DNA from 2 places in the Frankia alni ACN14a genome. Region 2 is predicted to be linked to the other one. Evidence: predicted binding sites of a transcription regulator. Region 2 holds the regulator's gene; the other holds the start of a gene.
The links. Region 2 encodes LexA, which represses DNA repair genes until DNA is damaged. Its sites were predicted from a motif close to CGAACNNNNGTTCG; they were not measured.

Region 1: FRAAL_RS03210 (HNH endonuclease signature motif containing protein) is a predicted target of LexA. The motif match lies at 4,609-4,622, and genes of this name have one in related genera.

What each region holds. Positions count from the first base shown of each region.
Region 1 is NC_008278.1:800,158-808,414, forward strand. It holds gene FRAAL_RS03185 (LLM class flavin-dependent oxidoreductase) at 93-1,271, opposite strand; gene FRAAL_RS03190 (tetratricopeptide repeat protein) at 1,275-1,838, opposite strand; gene FRAAL_RS03195 (hypothetical protein) at 2,272-2,544, shown strand; gene FRAAL_RS03200 (patatin-like phospholipase family protein) at 2,496-3,281, shown strand; gene FRAAL_RS03205 (1-acyl-sn-glycerol-3-phosphate acyltransferase) at 3,299-4,549, shown strand; gene FRAAL_RS03210 (HNH endonuclease signature motif containing protein) at 4,655-6,100, shown strand; gene FRAAL_RS03215 (hypothetical protein) at 6,335-7,411, opposite strand; gene FRAAL_RS35980 (hypothetical protein) at 7,497-7,982, opposite strand; gene FRAAL_RS03225 (hypothetical protein) at 8,251-8,257, opposite strand, start outside.
Region 2 is NC_008278.1:6,173,876-6,182,132, reverse strand. It holds gene miaA (tRNA (adenosine(37)-N6)-dimethylallyltransferase MiaA) at 1-439, shown strand, start outside; gene FRAAL_RS24855 (EAL domain-containing protein) at 548-1,438, shown strand; gene dapF (diaminopimelate epimerase) at 1,568-2,674, shown strand; gene FRAAL_RS24845 (VOC family protein) at 2,764-3,174, shown strand; gene FRAAL_RS24840 (helix-turn-helix transcriptional regulator) at 3,099-3,998, opposite strand; gene hflX (GTPase HflX) at 4,436-5,896, shown strand; gene lexA (transcriptional repressor LexA) at 6,120-6,881, opposite strand; gene FRAAL_RS24825 (LysM peptidoglycan-binding domain-containing protein) at 7,403-7,708, shown strand; gene nrdR (transcriptional regulator NrdR) at 8,094-8,257, shown strand, end outside.

The DNA of each region.
Region 1 (8,257 bases), 2.1 Mb from region 2:
ATCCCCCGACCGGGCGACCCCGCAGTGGCCCGGTCGGGGGGCGGCCGGCCGGCGACGGCCCGACCGTCGCCGTGGGCCGCCGACGGCTCCGATCACTGTGAGCGGGACGCGCCTACCGGGGTGACCACCGGGGCGACCGCCGGCGCGACCACCGCAGTGGCCGGGTCGGCGGGGGTCAGCCCGCCGAGATCGGCGACCAGCTCGTAGGAGCGGATCCGGTCCGCCAAGCGGTGGACGTTCGTGGTGATCATGATCTCGTCGGCGCCGGTCACGTCGAGCAGGGCGTCGATGCCGGCGCGGACGGTCGAGGGGGAGCCGACGATGTGCGACGCCGTCGCGTTCTCGGCCGCGGCCCGTTCCTGCGGGGTCCAGGCGTGCGCGGCGGCCTCCTCGGGAGAGGGGAAGACGCCGGGACGGCCGCCGCGGATCCGCAGCATCGCCAGCCGGACGGGCGCGGCGAGCCATTCGGCGCGCTCGTCGTCCTCGGCGCAGACGACGGCGGCGGCCACGATCGCGTACGGCTGCTCCCGCCCGGGCGAGGGGCGGAACGACCGCCGGTACAGCTCGAGCGCCGGCACCGTGTTGGCCGAGCTGAAATGGTGCGCGAAGGCGAACGGCAGGCCGAGCATCCCGGCCACCTGGGCGCTGTAGCCGCTGGACCCCAACAGCCAGATCGGCGGCACCGGCGACTGCGGGAACGCGTGCACGCCGCGCATCGGATGGTCGGCGGCGAAGTCGCCGCCGGCGAGGAAGGTGGTCAGCTCGGCGAGCTGCTCGGGAAAGTCGTCGACGGCGAGCAGCCCGGCGGTGCGCCGCAGCGCCCGGGCGGTGGCGGGATCCGTGCCGGGGGCGCGACCGATCCCCAGGTCGATCCGACCCGGAAACAGGGCGCCGAGCGTGCCGAACTGCTCGGCGACCGCCAGCGGCGCATGGTTGGGCAGCATCACGCCACCGGACCCCACCCGGATCGTGCCCGTGGCCGCGGCGACCTGACCGATGAGGATCGCCGTCGCCGAACTGGCGATGCCGGGCATGCCGTGGTGCTCCGCCAACCAGTACCGGATGAAGCCGAGCCGTTCGGCGTGCCGGGCGAGCTCGAGCGACCCGCGGACCGCATCGGTCGGGGTTGTTCCGGTGCCGACCGGCACGAGGTCCAGCACGGACAGGGGGACGCGTCGGGTCAGGTTCACGGCATGGTGCAACGACCTGGCACGGCCGCTGTCTTCCCCGCCCGCCACGTCGGAGCCCGGGCCCGAGCCGGTGTCGGTCACGTCTCAGCCGCCCACGGTCTCCATGTAGTCCTCGGCGACCTCGTCGAGGGCGTCGCTGGGATGGCCGAGCGCCACGCGCACCCGGCGGCGCCCGACGAGCAGGAGATCGAGCAGGAAGTCCGGCACCGGGGCCCGCTCGCAGCGGTGGTAGCCCATCGTGAACCAGGTGTGGGCGTCGTCGAGCCGACCGACCGCCTCCAGGCTCTCGGCCACCGCCTCGTACACCCCCGGATCGGCCGACTTCGCCGCCTTCAGCTCCGCCCGCAGCGCGTCGGCCTCCTCGGCCTGCCCCTCGCGCAGCAGCCCGTCGTGCAGCCAGACGCGGGGATCGACGGGGCAGGCGCTGCCGTCGGCCACGGCCGCGCGGTAGCAGCGGATGGCCTCGCTCCAGTCCTGGGCGAGCCCGTACTGGCTGCCCGCGTCGACCAACAGGGAGGCGCGGGTGATCGTCTCGCTGTGGGTGTCCGGCCGCTCGGCCAGTGCCTCCAGGGTGCCCGCCGCGCCACGGTGATCGCCGCTGCCCGCCGCCCTGAAGACGATCTCATCCACGTCGTCGTCCGAAAGCATGCCGCTCATTCTCCCCGTCCGGGGTCGCTCCGCGACGGACGGGGACCGGTGGCGTGGCTGCGCCTGCCCCGCCCAGGGCGCAGGGATACCGTGCCGGCTTCGGTCGGGCGGAGTGTGACGGCCGACGATCCGGCTGCGGACGGGTCGGCCGGCCCGGATCGGGGAAGGAGGTGATCGATCGCCGCCACGGACAGCGAGCGCGAGCCGTGGGCACAGGACCGGCGGTTCGGTGGATGCGGCGCTTCGGCGGATGGGATGTGGGTGGACGCGAAATCGGCGGGTCGGGATGAGCGGCCGTGGCCCTGGCCCGAGCCGGCGGCGAGCGGGCAGGTGGATGCGGCCCGCGGCGGGGATGCGGCCGGCGTCGGGGATGCGGCCCGCGGCGGGGATGCGGCCGGCGTCGGGGATGCGGCCGGCGTCGGGGATGCGGCTCGTGGTGCTGATTCAGGCCGTGGGGCGGATTCAGGCCGTGGTGCTGATTCAGGCCGTGGTGCTGATTCAGGCCGTGGTGCTGATTCAGGCCGTGGTGCTGATTCAGGCCGTGGTGCGGATGCGGCTCACCGGGCGGATGCAGCTCGAGGTGCGGGGGCGGCTCGTGGGGCGGGGGTGGCCTTCGTTCTCGGCGGGGGTGGCATCCTCGGTGCGAGCGAGGTCGGCATGCTCGCCGCCCTGTTCGACGCCGACATCCTGCCCGACCTGGTGGTAGGCACCTCCGTCGGCGCGATCAACGGGGCCGCGGTGGCGGCCGAACCCGCGCCCGCGACGATCGACCGGCTGACCGATCTGTGGTCGCAGCTTGGCGTCTCCGACGTGTTCGCGGGGGGCCCGGCCCGGCGGCTGGCCACCGTCGTCCAGCACGGTCACCTGCACTCCAACGCCCCGCTGCGCGCGCTGCTGCGCACGCACCTGCCGGCCGGGCCGATCGAGGACCTGCCGGTGCGGTTCCAGTGTGTCGCGGCGAGCATCGAACGGGCCGCTGCGCACTGGTTCGACCGCGGACCGCTCGTCGAGGCGGTGCTGGCCTCCTGCGCGGTTCCGGCGCTGCTGCCGCCGGTGCGCATCGGGGAGGAGCACTTCATCGACGGCGGGATCGTCGACAGCAACCCCGTCGGACGGGCGGTGGAGCTTGGGGCACACACGGTCTACGTCCTGCACGTCGGCCGGATCGAACGGCCGCTACGGCCGCCGCGCTGGCCCTGGGAGGCCGGTCTGGTCGCCTTCGAGATCGCCCGCCGGCGCGGCTTCACCGAGGCGATGGCCCGGCTTCCCAGCGGGGTCGCCGTCCACGTGCTGCCGGTCGGGGAGCGCGGCGCCCCGCTGGTGCCGCTGCGCTACCGCTCCACCTCGGGCCTGAACCGGCGCATCCAGCAGGCCCGGCAGGCCACCGCGGCCTACCTCGACCTCACCGCCGGCGACCGTACCCGGTCGCTGGATGTGCTCTGACCTGGAGGGCTGACGCCGTGGGCGTTCCACCGTGGGCGATCCGCCGGTTCCTGGTCGACCCGCTGTTCGTGCCGCTGGCGGCGGCGCTGGCCCTGCTCGCCGTCGCCGTCGCCGCGCTCGGCCTGCTGGCCGCTCCGGTGGACCGCCGGCTGCGGGTGCCGCGCGCGGCCCTGCTCGTCGCGATCTACCTGACCGCCGAGATGGTGCTGATCGTCGCCATGTTCGGGCTGTGGCTGGCCCGGCCGGCCCTCGACGGGCGTTGGGAGGCCGCCCACCTGTGGCTGCTGCGCCGCACGCTCGCCGTGCTGGTCGCGGCCGCCCGGCGGCTCGTCGGGCTGCGCCTGGAGGTCACCGAGCCGCCCGTGGGGACGGTCGACGCCGGTTCGGGGCCCGTCCTCGTGCTCAGCCGGCACGCCGGGCCGGGGGACTCCTTCGTGCTCATCCACCTGCTGCTCAACCGTTACCACCGGACCCCACGGGTGGTGCTGATCAATCGGCTCCAGCTCGATCCGGCGATCGACATCCTGCTCGGCCGGCTCGGCGCCTGCTTCCTGCGCAACGACGGCTCGGACGACCATGCTGCCGCTCGGATCGGCGACCTCGCCAACAGCCTGACCGCCGGTGAGGCGCTGGTGATCTTCCCGGAGGGGGCGAACTTCACCCCGTCACGCCGCCGGCGGCTGATCGCCCGGCTGCGTGCCCGCGGCCAGTGGGACCGGGCGGCGATCGCGGAGGATCTTGACGCCGTGCTGCCGCCGCGACCGGCCGGGGTGCTCGCCGCACTCGCCACCGGCCGCATCGCCGCCACGATGATCGTGGCGCACGCCGGCCTGGACGAGCTCAGCGCGCCCGGCGAGGTCTGGCAGGCCCTGCCGTTCGCGTCGCCGCTGCTGCTGCGCTGGTGGTGGGTGCCGGCGGCGGAGATCCCGGGCCCCGAGCGGGCCAGGCGGCAGTGGCTGACGATGCACTGGGCAGTGGTGAACGCCTGGATCGGCGCTCAGCGCGCCGTAAGCCTCAGCGATGGTGGCGGTGGCGTTGCCGTCCGAGGCGGCGGCATTGTCGGCGATGGTGTCGGCGGTGGCGGTGGCGGTGGCGGTGGCAATGGCGGCGACGGCGTTGTCGGCGATGGTGTCGTCCGTGGTGGTGGTGGCGATGGTGGCGGCGGTGGTGGTGGCGTTGGTGTTGTCAGCGGCGGTGGTGTCGGCGCGGCCCAGCCAGCGGCGGGCGACCCGCCGTCGCCAACGGACCCGGCCAATCCCGTGCTGTAGGTGGCTTTTCCTCGGGGGCGGTGCGAGTTGGTTCCCGTGTCGTCTCCGCCCACAGCGTACGAACAGGTGTTCGACATTGGGTGGATGTTGTTCTACCGTTACCCCATGGATCTCAACGACTTCGGGGACGGCCCTGACCCGCCGACCCGCCTCGCCACAATCTCCCGCCAGCTCGACGGGCTCCTCACCGCCCAGGCCTGGCAGCTGTCCGACACGGAGCTGGACGGGCTGCTCGAGGGGGTCTGCCGGCTGACCAGCCGCGTCGCCGCCGTCCGAGGGCTGCTGTTCGTCGAGGCCCAGGACCGCGGATTCGCCGTGCGCCACGGCGCCACCGACCTCACCGGCTGGCTGCGCGACCGGCTACGCCTGACCACCCGCGACGCCCGCCGCCAGGTCACCCTCGCCCACGACACCACCACCGTCCACACCGCCACCGGCACCGCGTTGGCCGACGGAACGATCACCGTCGAACAGGCGATGGTCATCAGCGACGCGCTACGCACCCTGCCCACCGCCACCACCCCCGACCAGCAGACCGCCGCCGAACAGGCCCTCCTACGCTTCGCCGACCAGTTCGACCCCCACCACCTCGTCAAACTCGCCGCCCGCCTCCGCGAAACACTCACCACCACCGACACCTCCCCCGGCGGCGACGACCCCCACACCGACAGCCACACCGGCGAACACACCAACCCCAGCACCCGCACCGGCAAGACCGGCAAGACCGGCAACGATGGCACCGGCACCGGTGGCAACGGCGGCCTCGGCGGTCACGGGAACGACGGCCGCGACACCCCCACCCCGGACCCGGCCGACATCCGCCGCCTCACCCTCACCGACACCCCCACCGGCGCCACCCTCATCCACGGCGAACTCGACGCCGAAGGCGCCGCCCTCCTACGCACCGCCCTCGACAGCCTCGCCGCCCCCCACCCCGCGGCGGACGGCACCCCCGACCGGCGCAGCCCCACCCGCCGCCGCGCCGACGCCCTGCTCGACCTCACCACCCGCGCCCTCGGCGCCGCCACCCTCCCGCAGAGCGGCGGGGTGCGCCCGCACCTCACCATCACCATCGACTGGAACACCCTGCTCGCCACCGGCACCACCCCCGCCACCACCGACTGGGGACTCCCCCTACCCCACAGCGTCCTGACCCGACTGTCCTGCGACGCCGACATCACCCGCATCATCCTCAACCCCGCCGGCGTCCCCCTCGACATCGGACGATCAACCCGCGTCGTGCCCCCACAGCTACGCCGCGCCCTCGCCGCCCGCGACCGCGGATGCAGCTTCCCCGGCTGCGACCGACCCCCGTCCTGGTGCGAAGCACACCACGTCATCCACTGGACACACGGCGGAACCACTGCCCTCCACAACCTCGTCCTGCTCTGCGGCCACCACCACCGCCAAGTCCACCACGACGGCTGGACCATCATCTTCACCGACGACGGCCACCCCGCCTACACCCCACCCTGGCGCATCGACCCCCACCAACGCCCCCGCCGCAACCCCTACACCCACCTACCCGACCTCCTCACCAGCGCCACCTGACAAGGGGTGGTCGGCCCAGCCTCCGCCGACCGCCTGCTGGCTTCCCCTCGCAGGTCGTGGGGAGACGCGCAGCCGGCCGGCAGCGCCGGGAGCCGTGCCGACCGGCAGACCACCGTGGGCTGGTCGTCCCAGCCGGGCCCTGCCTCCCCGGTGCGGCGGCATCCGTCGGCCCCACGCGGGCGGGCGAGGGCTGTGAAGGCCGCCCCGGTCACCATGATCTGGAGATGCGGCTGGCTAGGATCGACGGGCCATCTTGATGGTCTTCTCGAGCTGGTCGCGGTCCACCTCGGCGACTCGCCCGTTCGTCGGCATGGTCGGGATGTGGCCGCCGCCGAGCACCAGGTCGGTGGTGTGGCGCAGGCCCATGTCCTTCTGCTCGACGTCGAGGATGGCCTCCTCGACCCGGTATAGCTTCTCGATCTGCGACACCTTCGCCTCGACCTGGGCGGCGACGATGCGCAGCCGGCGCTCGGCCTTGGCCAGGCGCCGCTCCAGCCGTCGGTCGACGATGTTCGGCATAGGCTCGTCGCGCTCCGTCGGATCGTGCAGGTACAGCTCGACCGCCACGGCGACCAGCGGGATCAGCGCCTGGAACAGGATCACCGCGCCGCCGGTGCTCTCGCCGGCCGTGCCCTGCGTGCGCACGAGCACCCCGGCGATCGACAGCAGCAGGAAGATCGCCGTGGTCAGGCTCAGCGCCAGCGGGGACGATTTCGACTCGACGAGCTGTTCGCGGATGTCCAGGTCGATCTTGAAGCGGCCGGCGTCGGCATCGGCGAGCATCTGCTTCTGGGCGCGGGCGAGGATGGACGCCTTGATCCCGTGGGCGAGCGCCACCCCGGCGATGAAGACGGCGACGCCGAGCAGGCCGCCGAGCCACCACTCCGGGCCGTAGCCGCCGACGTCGGCGAGCACCGCATAGGACTGCGCGAACACGTAGAAGTCCAGCGCCGCGAGCAACGTCAGGACGACCGTGCGGGCCGGTCCCGCCAGCGCCATCTGCGGGATGCGCTCCTGCACCCCGACGCTGCGCCACAACCGGCCCTGCTCGACCTTGTTCTTGATCAGTTCGGTCCGCCGCTCGCGGCGCTCGGCCCGGGAGTCGATCTCCATGCGGAGCTCGGCGATCAACTCCTCCAGGGTCCGCCCGTCGGCCCGGACGGCCGCCCGGACCTCCTGGACCTCCGCGTCCTCCAGGCTCTTGAGGACCTTGGGGCGGGTCTCCGCACCCGCCAGCGCGATGTCGGCGTCTCCCACCCGGCGGATGAGCTGCTTGGCCAGACGCCCTGGCTGGTTTCCCCTGCGCAGCACCGTTTCAGGCTCCTACTTTTCCGATGTCGGTCCCGATGGGCGGTCAGTGGACGGGGACGGCGGTCAGCCGATGGGGATGAGCGGTTCAGTCGATGGGGCGGGCAAAGGTGCCGCCGACGAAGCAGAGCATGGCGCAGACGATGCCGAGCACCGAGGCGACCATGGCCTCGCGCGCCCCCTGCTGTTCGTCGCCGGAAAAGACCATGGTCAGCACGAGGGTGCCGACGCCGACCACGGCGCCGACGGCGCCGAGCATGAAGCGGCGGGCGATCGTCTCCCGCGGCGGCAGGGTGGACAACGCGTCGATCGGAGCGATGCGGCCGGCCCGAGCACGGTTGCCCACCCGGCGCCGGATGTCGCGCAGCCGGAAGGTGTTGCCGGTGATGAAGAAGCTGAGCGCGGTCACGATCATCGATCCGGTGACCGAGACCTTCGCGAACGGGGACGACAGGGTCAACCAGACCCAGATCTCCAGTACCGCGAGCATCACCAGGCAGCCGGTGATCACGACCGTCGAGCGCATCAGTGCCGGGCTGAAGTGCTGGTCCTCGGGCTCGTGCAGGACGCCCATCGGTCGTCTCCTCGGCTTGAGTTCCACCGGCGCCGTCGTGGCCAGTAGCGGTTCGGATGGATCGGCGTGGTGCGTGCCGCGGCGGTTGCGGACGGGATGCTCCGGGAGCTCGGGGGCTGCCGCGACGGGCGCGGGCGGACGGGCGGCCGGGACGGTCGAAGCGGCCGGATGAATCGGATGAATCTGGTCTGTCGGGTCTGTCGGGGTGGATGAAATGGGTGACGTCGTCGTAGGGGTTGTGTCGGTCGAGATGGTGCGGATGGTCGAGCTAGCTG
Region 2 (8,257 bases):
GATCCTGCCCACCAACGGTCGCCGCATCGTGCGCGCGCTGGAGGTCGTCGAGCTGACCGGAACCTTCGAGGCCACCCTGCCCGAGCATCGCTCCGTCTACGACGTCGTCCAGATCGGGATCGACCGGACCGATCTCGACGAACGGATCGTCGAACGGGTGGAGAGAATGTGGGGCGCGGGTTTTCCCGACGAAGTGCGAAGGTTGGCGGAAATGGGCCTCCGGGAAGGTCGTACGGCGTCCCGTGCGCTGGGATACGCTCAGCTGCTCGCCTGGTTCGACGGAGCAATGGACTCCGCCGAGGAGGCCAAGCAGGCCACAATTACCGCGACGCGACGCTTTGCCCGACGGCAAAGGTCCTGGTTTCGTCGGGACGAGCGGATAGTCTGGCTGGACCAACCGGATGTCACCCAGGTGCTACGGCTGGTGGGTTCGCTCTGACGGGTGATCGGTCAAACGGCTCCGGGGCGACGGGTCGGCGCCGAACCACGGCGTCACCGACGCGCGGCGTGCGGCGGCCGGTCCCGCTCGGCGTCTGGAGAGATCGATGTGACCGCGCCCTCCGCTGCTGCCGGTTCCCCACCCGACCTGACTCTCGTTCCCGCCCTCTACGCCGCTTTCGACGACGGCTCGTTGCGATTGCATTTCCAACCCGAGGTGGACCTGCGTAACGGCTCGGTTCCGGGAATGGAAGCCCACCCGCGCTGGCAGCATCCTGAGCGCGGCGTGCTCGGCCCGGCGGAGTTCATGCCGATCGCCGCCGCCGCCGGCCTCGTCCACCAGGTCGACCAGTGGGTCCTGCGGATGGCGGTGACGGAGGCGCGCACCTGGCACCGGATGGCCGTGGGCACGCCGATCCGCCCGCCCCGGCTGTGGGTCAACGTCGACGGCCGCCAGCTCGCCAGCCCCGCCTTCGTCGCCGAGGTCGACCGGCTGCTCTCCGGCCGGCTGCTGCCGGCGGGGGCGATCGGCCTGGAGTTCAGCGAGCGCGACCTCGGGCTCGCCGCGCCGGTGGTGCCCCGCCTGCTGGAGCGGCTGCGCGGCCTCGGCGTCGCGATCGCCGTCGAGTCGTTCGGCACCTGGTTCGGGTCGCTGGCGATGTTCGACCTGCTGCCGCTGGACCTCGTCAAGCTCGACGGCGTCTTCCTGCGGGCGACCATGCGCGACCTGGAGGGGGAGGCCGTCGTCGCGGCGATCGCCCGGCTGGCTCACCAGCGGAGGCTCACCGTGGTCGCCGACGGCGTGGACACCGCCCGGCTGGCCGCCCGGGTGGTCGAGCTCGGCTGCGACCGGGCGATCGGGCCGGTGTTCTGCCCGCCGGTCCCGGTGGAGGACGCCCGGATGATCGCGCTGGGGCGGGGCCGCCCGGACCGCTGGTACAGGCCGCCGGCGCGGACCGACGACCGGATGGGGGAGTGGGTGCGCGCCGCCGGGGGATGAGTCGCGGCGTCGGTGTGATCGACCTGAACGGTTGATCCGCTGATCGTCCCCATCGTCCCCATCGGCCCGGGCGGCCCCATCGGCCCGGGCGGCTCGGCGGCCTGGGTTGTCGCGCCGTACGATCGCCTCGTGCGGGACGACCGGGAGCTGCGCTTCGTCAAGGGCCATGGCACGGGCAACGACTTCGTCGTGCTGCCCGACCCGGACGGCGACCTCGAGCTCACCGCGGACCTGGTCCGTGCGTTGTGCGACCGGCGCACCGGCGTCGGCGCGGACGGCGTGCTGCGGGTCGTGCTGTCCGCCGCCGTCCCCGAGGTCGCCCCCCTCGCCGGGGCCGCCCGCTGGTTCATGGACTACCGCAACGCCGACGGGTCCGTCGCCGAGATGTGCGGCAACGGCGCCCGCGTGTTCGCCCGCTACCTGGTCGCCGCCGGCTACGCCCAGCCCGGCCGCTTCACCATCGCGACCCGCGCCGGCCTGCGCCTCGTGGAGGTGCCGGCCGCGGGGGACGTCACGGTCGACATGGGGCCGCCGAGGCTGTCTGCCGGGGCCGGGTCGGCGGTGACCGTCGCCGAGCGCGACTTCACGGCGGTCGGGGTGTCGATGGGCAACCCGCACGCGGTCTGCTTCGCCGACGATCTCGACGTGCCCGCGCTGCGCGATCTCGACCTGACCCGCCCCCCCGCGTTCTCCCCGGTGGACTTCCCGGACGGGGTGAACGTCGAGATCGTCGTCGAGCGGCCGGGTGGGGTCGCCATGCGGGTCTACGAACGCGGGGTCGGGGAGACGGCCTCCTGCGGCACCGGTGCCTGCGCGGTCGCGGTGGCCTGGGCCGCCCGCCAGGGTCTGCGTCCCACCCCCGGATCTGCCCTCGCCTCCGAGCCCGCGCCTGACGCCGAGCCGGGGCAAAGCGCGGCGGCGGGCGTCCGCCCGTCGGCTGTGTCGGGGGTGCGCCACGGCGCCGGCGCGGCGCCGTCGGCGGTCGAGGTCGAGGTCGAGGTCGACGTCCCGGGCGGCGGCCTGGTGGTCGTCTGGCGTCCCGGCACCGTGCTGCTGCGGGGACCGGCCGAGCTGGTCTACGACGGTGTGCTGCGCCCGGCCAGCCTGGGCCCGGCCACCCTGGGCCCGGCGGACCCGGGCGGGCAGGGCGCGGCCGCGAGCGCGGACGTGGCCGGGGTCGCCGACGCCACCGAGATCCTGGCGGCCGCCGGACTGCCCGGCTCCTCCGGCCGCTGATCCGCTCCGGCGGACCTCGGGCGTGTCCGCCGACGGCGACGTCCGTTTTCGACAAGACCGCCTGGCCTGCGACGTCCTACGGTGCGGTCATGCCATCCACGTTCAGTCTCATCGGCCTGATCGTCGCCGACATGGGCCGCAGCCTGGCCTTCTACCGCCTGCTCGGGCTCGACCCGCCGGCCGGCGCCGACGCCGAACCGCACGTCGAGGTGTCCCTGCCCGGCGGGCTGCGCCTGGCCTTCGACACCGAGGAGACGATCCGTTCCTTCGACCCGGACTGGTCGCCGGCCACCGGCGGCGCCGGGCGGGTGACCCTGGCCTTCGCCTGTGACAGTCCCGCCGAGGTGGACGCGCTCCACGCCGACCTGCTCGCCGCCGGCCACCCCGGCCACCTGCCGCCCTGGGACGCCTTCTGGGGCCAGCGCTACGCGACCGTCCTCGATCCGGACGGCAACCACGTCGACCTGTTCGCCCCGCTACCCGCCGTCGCGACTGCCTGACCGCAAGAACCGGCAGGCTTGTCCCCCGCCGTCCTCCGGGGCCTCGGCGGGGGGTCCAGCAGGCTGGTCAGCGTGACGCCGGCCAGGGCACGCACCTCCCGGGCCAGATGGGCCTGATCGGCGTAGCCGGCGTCGGCGGCCACCACCGCCAGGCGCCGGCCGGCCCGCGCCGAGCGCAGCGCGTCCTGCAGCCGCAGGATGCGGGCGAGTGTCTTCGGGCCATACCCGAACATCTGCCGGCAGCGGCGCAGGAGCTGACGTTCGCTGAGCGCGGCTGCCCGCGCCACCTCGGCCACCGGCAATCCGGCCCGGATGCCGGCGACGATCGTCGGCATGAGCGGATCGCCCAGTGCCGGGTGGCGGGGACGGGCGGCAACGCACGTCTCGAGCACCCACGCCGGGTCGCCCGCGTCGGCGAGCCGCTCGGCGAGTCGCCGAGCCGGCCCCGCGCCCCACAGGTCGGCAAGCTCCGAGCGGCGGTCGCGCAGCTCCGCGGCGGGCACCCCGAGCCGGGCCGGACCGCACCCGGGATCGAAGCGCAGGCCGAGGTGGCGCACCCCCGGCGCCCAGCTCGCGAGCGTGGCGACCGTGTCCGGGCCGGCGACGATCAGTCGGCCGTCGGAGCTCCAGATGATGTCGATGCAGCCGTCGGGCAGGATCCGGTGGACCTGCGCCACCCGCCCGTCGGGGGCCGGGCCACCCGCTGGCAGGCGTCGCCGCAGCGGGTCGGCCCCCGCCTGATCGAGGCCGCCGGCAGGCCCGGACGGGCCGTGCGCGGACCAGATCGTGGCCGGCAGCCGGGTCGCCGGTCGTTCCCGGTACACGGCGTCGACGGTACGCGGCCGACGTCCCGTTCGGGGCGCCCCGAACGGGGCGTCTACCTCGTGCCGGGGGCTTGTCGACCCGCGGTCACGACAGTGGTGCACGGGAGCGCTTTGCGTCAGGTCGGCGAGGCCAGGGCGCCCGCAGCGCGGTGAGGTGGCCGCCGAGGGTCCGTTGCGCTGTCTGGGCGCCCATGCCCCGTTCCGGGTGCCTGTGCCGGCCGATGTGAAGGCCACGGCATGCCAACCCGGAAACCGTTCGCGATCGTCATGGCGGCGTGGGACCCTGGTCGGAGACGGGATGAATCCGCAAGGCAGCGACCGACGCCCGCGCCGGCCCCTGTCGCGGACCTCATCAGGTCGCCGGAACCCGCGCGTGACCTGGCCGGACGAAGCGGCGCGGAATCTCGCGGCAGCGAGCCGCGTTGAGAACGGATGGTATGACTCTTCCTGCCGACGCCCTGACGGCGTCCACTTTCGACAGATCCCTCATCGACCTCGCCGATGCGGATTCGGCGTACCTCTCGGGTTTCTATGACGATTCGGGAGACGGCTTCGACCTGGAGGAGCGCGCGGCACTGCGCCGTGTGCCCGGGCTGGCCACCGAGCTCGACGACGTCACCGAGGTCGAGTACCGCCAGCTTCGGCTGGAGCAGGTCGTCCTCATCGGAGTGTGGACGTCGGGTTCGCTGCGGTCGGCCGAGGCCTCCATGGCGGAGCTCGCCGCCCTCGCGACCACGGCGGGTTCGGTCGTGCTCGACGCGCTCGTGCAGCGTCGCGACCGGCCGGACGCGTCGACCTATGTCGGGTCCGGCAAGGCCCGCGAACTCGCCGAGGTCGTCGCCGCGACCGGCGCGGACACGGTGATCTGCGACGGCGAGCTCACCCCGGGCCAGCTGCGCCAGCTCGAGGAGGTCGTCAAGGTCAAGGTCATCGACCGGACGGCGCTCATCCTCGACATCTTCGCCCAGCACGCGACGTCCCGGGAGGGCAAGGCTCAGGTCGAGCTCGCCCAGCTCCAGTACATGCTGCCCCGCCTGCGTGGCTGGGGTGAGTCGATGTCCCGCGCTGCGGCCAGCGGCGGCGGACGTGCCCCCATCGGGACCCGTGGACCCGGCGAGACGAAGATCGAGACGGACCGCCGGCGACTGCGCGCCCGGATGGCACGCCTGCGCCGGGAGCTCGCCGGGATGGCGACCGTGCGGGAGACGAAGCGGTCGGCTCGCCGGCGCGGCGAGGTGCCCGCGGTGGCGATCGCCGGCTACACCAACGCCGGCAAGTCATCGCTGCTCAACCGTCTCACCGGCGCCGGCGTCCTCGTCGAGGACGCGCTGTTCGCCACGCTGGACCCGACCGTGCGGCGCGCGACCCTGCCGGACGGCCGGGCGTTCACCCTCACCGACACGGTCGGCTTCGTCCGGCACCTGCCGCACCAGATCGTCGAGGCGTTCCGCTCGACCCTGGAGGAGGTCGCCGACGCGGACCTCATCCTGCACGTCGTCGACGGCTCCGCTCCCGACCCGGCCGCCCAGATCTCCGCGGTGCGCGAGGTGCTCAACGACATCGACGCGGGCAACGTTGCCGAGTTGATTGTCGTGAACAAGGTTGACGCCACCGAGCCGACCGTCCTCGCCGGCCTGCGCCAGCTCGCGCCCGACGCTGTCTTCGTCTCGGCGCGCACGGGGGAGGGGTTGACCGCGCTCGTCGACGCCCTGTGCGCCCGGGTTCCCCACCCCGACGTGGAGATGAAGGTCCTCGTCCCCTACACGCGGGGCGATCTCGTCTCACGGGTGCACGCCCACGGCGAGGTGCTCGAGTTGGAGCACACCGCGGACGGCACCCGCCTGCTCGCGAGGGTGTCCCCGTCGCTCGCCGCGGAACTGCACGCCTTCCAGCCCTGATCCCAGCCCTGACCTGCCCTCAGCCCTGACCCATTCCCCCAGCCCTGGCCCGTCAGCCCTGTTCCCTCGGGACCGAGGCTGTCGGGACCGGGGCTGTCGGGACCGGGGCTGTCGGGACCGGCATTGACCCGCCGCCGACGGGCACGGCACGGCCGGTGGCACCTGTCCCGCGGTTCGTGGCAGCCGAACCGGCCGGCCGCCTCGCGCGGCCGGCCGTCCACGGTCAGATCCGGCGCAGCACGGCGACGATCCGCCCGAGGATCGTCGCCTCCTCGCCGGGGATGTCGCTGAACGTCGGATTCTCCGGGTGCAGCCAGATCTTCCCGTCGCGGACCCGTAGGCGCTTGACCGTCGCCTCGCCGTCGATCATCGCGGCGACGATCTCACCGTTGTCCGCGACCGGCTGCTGGCGCACCACCACCCAGTCGCCGTCACAGATCGCTGCATTGATCATCGACTCGCCGACGACCCGGAGCAGGAACAGAGTGCCCTCGCCGACGATCTCCTTCGGCAGGGGAAAGACGTCCTCGATCGCCTGCTCGGCCAGGATCGGCCCGCCGGCGGCGATCCGCCCGAGGACCGGCACGTAGGCCGCGGACCCCTCGCCGCCCACCCCGGCCGGCGCCGCCGCGGCGCCCGGGAACGTCGACACGACAGCCGCCGCGCCGGAATCGGCCTTGCGCCGTGGCCGGTCGGGGCTGAGCACCTCCATGGCCCGCGGACGGTTCGGGTCCCGGCGCAGGTAGCCCTTCTCCTCCAGCACCTTGAGCTGATGCGCCACGCTGCTCGTGCTGGTCAGCCCCACCGCCTCCCCGATCTCCCGCACGCTGGGCGGGTACCCGCGCCGTTCCACCTCGGCCCGGATGACCTCGAGCACCTTGCGCTGCCGGGGGGTCAGGCCGGCTGCGTCCGCGGGGTTTTCGGGAAAGGCCCGCACGTTGCCGCGGGCCCCGCCCCGGCGTGTACCCCTGCCTTGGCTGGTCATCGCCTACCGCTCTCCTCGTCGCCTACTCCGTCGCCGGTTGGTCGCCGCGCGGCCGCGCGCCGGACGTGCGCGCGGCTGACGGCCTCGCCCGGCGAGACCGGCACCCCCCACGGCACCCGGCTGTCCGCGACCGGGGGAAACCGCCCGGTGCAAACCTGATCGTCTCGACGGTAACCGCCCGGTCGCGGAATCTCAAACGTCTGTTCGAGCGTGTCCCTTTTCCTGGCGGGTCTCCGGTGCGACAATCGATCAGGAGTTCGATCGAACGGGAGTTCGTGGCGTCCGCGACCTGGTTCGGGGTGCCTGGGGAGGAAGCCGTGCACAGCGCGCACACCACGCAGGTGGTCGATCTGGCGGCTGCCCGGGAACGGGCGGCGCGCCGGGCCGGGAGATGGCCGGCGGGCGGTCCGGCGCGGGTGCGAGTGGCCCGGCCGGCCGCCGGGGTCGGTGCCGGGAGGCCGGTTCCGGGGGCGTGCCTGTCTCGTTCACCGGTTTCTCGCTCGCCGGTCTCTCGGTCGGCGGTGCGCCGTGGCGCCGGCGAGCCGCTGCCGCCGCTGCGGCTGACCCGCCGCGGCCGGGTTGTCGTGGTCGCCGTCGTCGCGCTGGCCCTCGCCGCGGTGCTGGTGGGCGTCCTGCCGCGCGCCTCGATCGCGTGGTCCGGCGAGCCGCCGCGGGGTCACCTGGTGCTCGCCGGAGAGACGCTGTGGGAGATCGCCGTTGCGCTCGACCCCGACGCCGACACCCGTGTCGTCGTGGATCGGCTGATGCGGATCAACCATCTCCCCTCGGTCGAGCTCACCCCCGGCCAGTTCCTGGTGCTGGGCTGACCCGCCGGTCGGGCGGTCCACTCCGCCACCGTCTGATCCCGGCCGGCGCTCGGCGGCTCGTCGCCGTGACGGGCCGGTCTCCGGCGGCAGCGGGCGGGTGAGGCGCCCTCGCGCAGGGTTGTCGCGCCCCCGCGGGCTGATGTCCCGGTGTGACACGCGGGGGGGCCGGTGTCCCCATCACTGGGGTTGTGCGCTAGGTTGGACACAACATCTGGTGCTTACGAGGGCGTAAGTCATCCACAGGTTGATGCACAGGCTTTCCACAGAGGTGCGGGCGGCCGTCCACAGGACGGCTTGGCCGGTGCTCGGGCGTGGGCCGGCTCCCGGCTCGTCGTCCCGCCGCGCCGGGTGGTCCGCGCCGGACCGGACGAAGGAGGCGTATCGCGTGCGATGCCCGTTCTGCCGGCATCCGGACAGCCGTGTCGTCGACAGCCGGGAGGCCGAAGAGGGCTCGGCGATTCGGCGGCGGCGATCCTGCCTGTCGTGTGGTCGCCGGTTCACCACCATGGAGGAGGCGTCGCTGCGGGTGCTCAAGCGCAGCGGCGTGGC